Regions from separate parts of the Nonomuraea roseola genome, predicted to be linked through region 1. Evidence: riboswitches for the same ligand, from Rfam matches in the RefSeq annotation. Region 1 holds a riboswitch; the other holds the start of a gene.
The links. Region 1 has a riboswitch for thiamine pyrophosphate ahead of thiC (phosphomethylpyrimidine synthase ThiC). Riboswitches for the same ligand answer to the same signal wherever they lie in the genome.
Positions count from the first base shown of each region.

Region 1 (2,191 bases):
TCTCGTACAGGAAGTTCTCGCGGTGGTGGGCCAGGCACCACGCCGCCATGATCGAGCCGCCGCGCGAGACGATGCCGGTCTTGCGGCCGACGGTGAGGGGGACATAGGACAAACGCACGCCCGCGTGGACGGTCACGTAGTCGACGCCCTGCTCGCACTGCTCGATCAGGGTGTCGCGGTAGACCTCCCACGACAGGTCGGGCGCGACCCCGCCGACCTTCTCCAGCGCCTGGTAGAGCGGCACGGTGCCGATGGGCACGGGGGAGTTGCGGATGATCCACTCGCGGGTGGTGTGGATGTCACGGCCCGTCGAGAGGTCCATGACGGTGTCGGCGCCCCAGCGGATGGCCCAGGTCATCTTCTCCACCTCCTCCTCGAGGGAGGAGGTGACGGCGGAGTTGCCGATATTGGCGTTGATCTTGACGAGGAAGTCACGGCCGATGATCATCGGCTCGCTCTCGGGATGGTTGACGTTGGCCGGGATGATCGCCCTGCCCGCGGCCACCTCGGCGCGGACGAACTCGGCCTCGACGCCCTCCCTCACGGCGACGAACTCCATCTCCTTCGTCACGACGCCCCTGCGGGCGTAGGCGAGCTGGGTGACGGGCCCGCCCGCGGCCCTCAGCGGCTGGCGCCGCGCGCCCTGGCGGGGGACGGCCTGGGCGCGCTTCCACGAGGCCTGGTCGCGGTAGCCGTCGTCCAGCGGCTTGACCTGGCGGCCGCCGTACCCGACGACGTCGGCGCGATCGAGGATCCACTGCTCGCGCAGGGGGCTCAGGCCGCGCGTGACGTCGGTCTCGACGGCCGGGTCGGTGTAGGGGCCCGAGGTGTCGTAGACGGTGAACACGGTGCCGTCGCTCAGTCCGATCTCCCGCATGGGGACCCTGAGCTCGCCCTGGTAGGTCTTGGAAAAGCGCGCGCCACTCATCGCGCAAACTCCCTTCGCCGGCATTACCCGGAGCAGGTTCTGGCGGTCGGCGGCTGGTCAGCCGTCCTCTCAGCCCGGTCCGCACCGGGCTCCCGCGTTGGTCGGCGCCACCGTAACCCGATCACCCGGGTGTCGCGCAACCCCCTGCCGCCCGCGGGCGGCAGGGGGTTGCGCGGAAAACAGCGGGCGGGCGGCTCAGCGTGCGCAGGTGGGCGACGCAGTAGGGTCGGCAGCGTGAGTGAAACTTCCGCCGAGGACCGAATCTGGACGGTTCCGAACCTGCTGAGCTTCCTGCGCCTGCTCGGCGTCCCCGTGTTCCTCTGGCTGGTTCTGGGGCCCAAGGCGGACGGCTGGGCCATCGCGCTGCTCATGGTCGCGGGGTTCACCGACTGGCTCGACGGCAAGATCGCCCGCGCGTGGAACCAGACCAGCAGGCTCGGCCGTCTCATCGACCCCGCCGCCGACAAGCTCTACGTCTTCGCCACCCTGCTCGGCCTGCTGCTGCGCGAGGTCATCCCGTGGTGGCTGGTCGCGATCATCCTGGGCCGAGAGATCTTCGTCGGATGTTTCTTCCCCGTGCTCCGCAAGTACGGCTACAAGGCACTGCCCGTGCATTTCCTCGGCAAGGCCGCCATGGCCAATCTGATGTACGCCTTCCCCCTCCTCTTCCTGGCCTCGCACACCGGAGCCTGGTATGCCGATATTGCAAGGATTGTCGGATGGGCGTTCGCCATCTGGGGAACGGGCCTGTACTGGTGGGCAGGACTGCTGTATGTGGTACAGGTGCGCCAACTCGTAACCGCTGCGAAGAAGGAGTGATCGAGTGAAGGCGGTCGTCATGGCAGGCGGGGAGGGGACTCGGCTGCGGCCGATGACCGCGAACCAGCCCAAACCCCTGCTCCCCGTGGTCAACCGCCCGATCATGGAACACGTCCTCCGCCTGCTGAAACGCCACGGGTTGACCGAGACCGTCGTCACCGTCCAGTTCCTTGCGGCGCTCGTGCGCAGTTACTTCGGCGACGGCGACGAACTGGGCATGCGCCTGCACTACGCCACCGAAGACCTCCCCCTCGGCACGGCGGGCAGCGTCAAGAACGCGGCCGACAAACTCCGCGATGATCGTTTTCTCGTTATTTCCGGTGATGCCCTGACCGATATCGACTTATCGGACATGATCAGGTTTCACCGCGAGAATTCCGCCCTCGTCACGATCGGGCTGACCCGCGTCCCCAACCCCCTCGAGTTCGGCATCATCATCGTGGA
Region 1 covers NZ_BAAAXC010000008.1:86,652-88,842, forward strand. The annotation lists gene thiC (phosphomethylpyrimidine synthase ThiC) at 1-928, opposite strand, end outside; TPP riboswitch at 921-1,034, opposite strand; gene clsA (cardiolipin synthase ClsA) at 1,163-1,747, shown strand; gene ABFX55_RS08780 (sugar phosphate nucleotidyltransferase) at 1,752-2,191, shown strand, end outside.

Region 2 (2,191 bases), on a different contig from region 1:
GAGCTGGTCGGTCTCCCGATCTATCTGTGCAACAGAAAGCGTCACGAATCCACCACTACCACATCGCGTCCTTGCTCAAACAACACAATCACGGAGAGCCACCTCGGGATCGGCCAGGCGCCCTGGGTCCAGCCGCTGGCCGGCCTCGATGAGCCTACGGCCCTGGACGAGGTCTCGAGGCCTGTTGACGGTCAGCACGGCGGCCAGCCTGTCGTCGTCGTGCAGCCAGCAGACCGACCACCTGCTCACGGGAGCCGCGGCCGACGGGTCGCCACGGCGCACCAGGCGGGCCCCGGGGTGGTGACCCGCGTACTGCACCATGTGGCCGAACTGCTCCGACCAGAAGTACGGAACGGGATCGTACACGGACTCGTCGCCCAGCAGGCTGGCCACGGCGACCTCGGGGGCGTTGAGCGCGGTGTCCCAGTGCTCCACGCGCAGCCTGGTGTGGAAGCGGCGCGACCACCAGGCCGCGCAGTCGCCGACGGCGACGACGTTCGGCAGGGAGGCGCGCAGGTGCTCGTCGGTGACCACGCCGTTGTGCAGGTCGATGTCGGAGCCGGCCAGCCACTCGACCGTGGGCCGCACGCCGATGCCGGTCACCACCACGTCGGCCTCCAGGCTCCCGCCGCCGACCAGGCTCACCCCGCCTGGGTCCACGGAGCCGACCATGGTGTTCAGCCGCAGGTCGATGCCGTCGTACCAGGGGATCGTGCGCGCGCCCACCTCGGCGCCGACCACGTGCGCGAGCGGAGCGGGGCCCGCCTCGAGCACCGTGACCGCGCAGCCCGCCTTCATGGCGGCCGTGGCCACCTCCGCGCCGATCCAGCCCGCGCCGATGATCACCACCCTGGCCCCCTGGACGAGCTCGGCGCGCAGGGCCAGCGCGTCGTCGAGGGTGCGCAGGACGCGCTGGCGGCCCTCGCCAGGCAGCCTGATCGGCTCCGCGCCGGTGGCGATCACCAGGCCGTCGTAGGCCATCTCGCCCTCGGTGGTCTCCACCACGCCCTCGGCCAGGCCCTTGGCCGACACCCCTGCCCTGTGCTCCACCCCCATGCCCTCGAGGTCGGAGTCGACGAAGCTGGAGTCGGCGTCACCCAGCAACACCGCCTTCGACAGGGGTGGCCGGTCGTAGGGCCGGTGCCGCTCCTCCCCCAGCAACGTGATCGTGCCGCCGAATCCGCGCGCCCTGAGAGCTTCGGCGCTGCGTACCCCAGCCAGTCCCGCACCTACCACCACGACATGATTCACGGTCAAGACCATAACCAATGGTTCAAGGGGGACGTCGTGCGTGAGTAGGCTGGTCGGTGGAAGACGCGCGGGAGTCCGGCCACACCGGGCTGAGAGGAAGGCTTGACGGGCCTTCGACCGCAAGACACCTGATCCGGATCATGCCGGCGAAGGGAGCGAGATGAACCTGATCGTGGGCGGCGGCGTGGTGGGCCTGTCCATCGCCTGGCGCCTGGCCCGCGCGGGCCAGGACGTCACGGTGATCGACCCGGCCCCCGCCTCCGGCGCCTCCCATGCGGCCGCGGGCATGCTGGCCCCCGTCAGCGAGGTCGCCTACACCGAGGAGCCGCTGCTCAGGCTGGGCCTGGCCGCACTGGAGCGCTGGCCTGCCTTCGCCGCCGAGTTGGAGGCCGACAGCGGCCTTTCCGTCGACTACCGCGCCCACGGCACGCTCGACGTGGCCTTCGGCGCCGACGACCTGGCGGCGCTCGAGGAGCTCGCGGCCTTCATGGACAAGCTGGGGCTGCCCGTCGAGCGGCTGACGGGGCGCGAGTGCCGCCGCCTGGAGCCGATGCTCTCGCCGTCCGTGCGGGGTGGGGTGCTGGCGGGCGGCGACGCGTGGGTGGATCCCCGCCGCGTCACCGCGGCGCTGCTGGCCGCGCTGGAGACGATGAGGGTCCCCGTCGTCCTGCGCCGCGCCACCGACCTGCTCGACGGCGCGGTACGGCTGGCCGACGGCGAGATCCTGACCGGCGAGCGCGTCGTCCTGGCGGCGGGGGCGTGGAGCGGTGAGCTCGCCGACGTGCCCGTGCGCCCGGTGAAGGGCCAGATCATGCGCCTGCGCTCCCCCCACCCGCTGCTCGGCAGGTGCGTGCGCGGCATGGTGCACGGCTCGCCCGTGTACCTAGTCCCGCGCGGCGACGGCGAGGTGGTGGTCGGCGCGACCCAGGAGGAACTGGGC
Region 2 covers NZ_BAAAXC010000012.1:120,222-122,412, reverse strand. The annotation lists gene ABFX55_RS12660 (Rv2175c family DNA-binding protein) at 1-45, opposite strand, end outside; gene ABFX55_RS12655 (NAD(P)/FAD-dependent oxidoreductase) at 76-1,251, opposite strand; TPP riboswitch at 1,309-1,423, shown strand; gene thiO (glycine oxidase ThiO) at 1,412-2,191, shown strand, end outside.
Region 2: another riboswitch for thiamine pyrophosphate. It lies ahead of thiO (glycine oxidase ThiO); the one in region 1 lies ahead of thiC (phosphomethylpyrimidine synthase ThiC).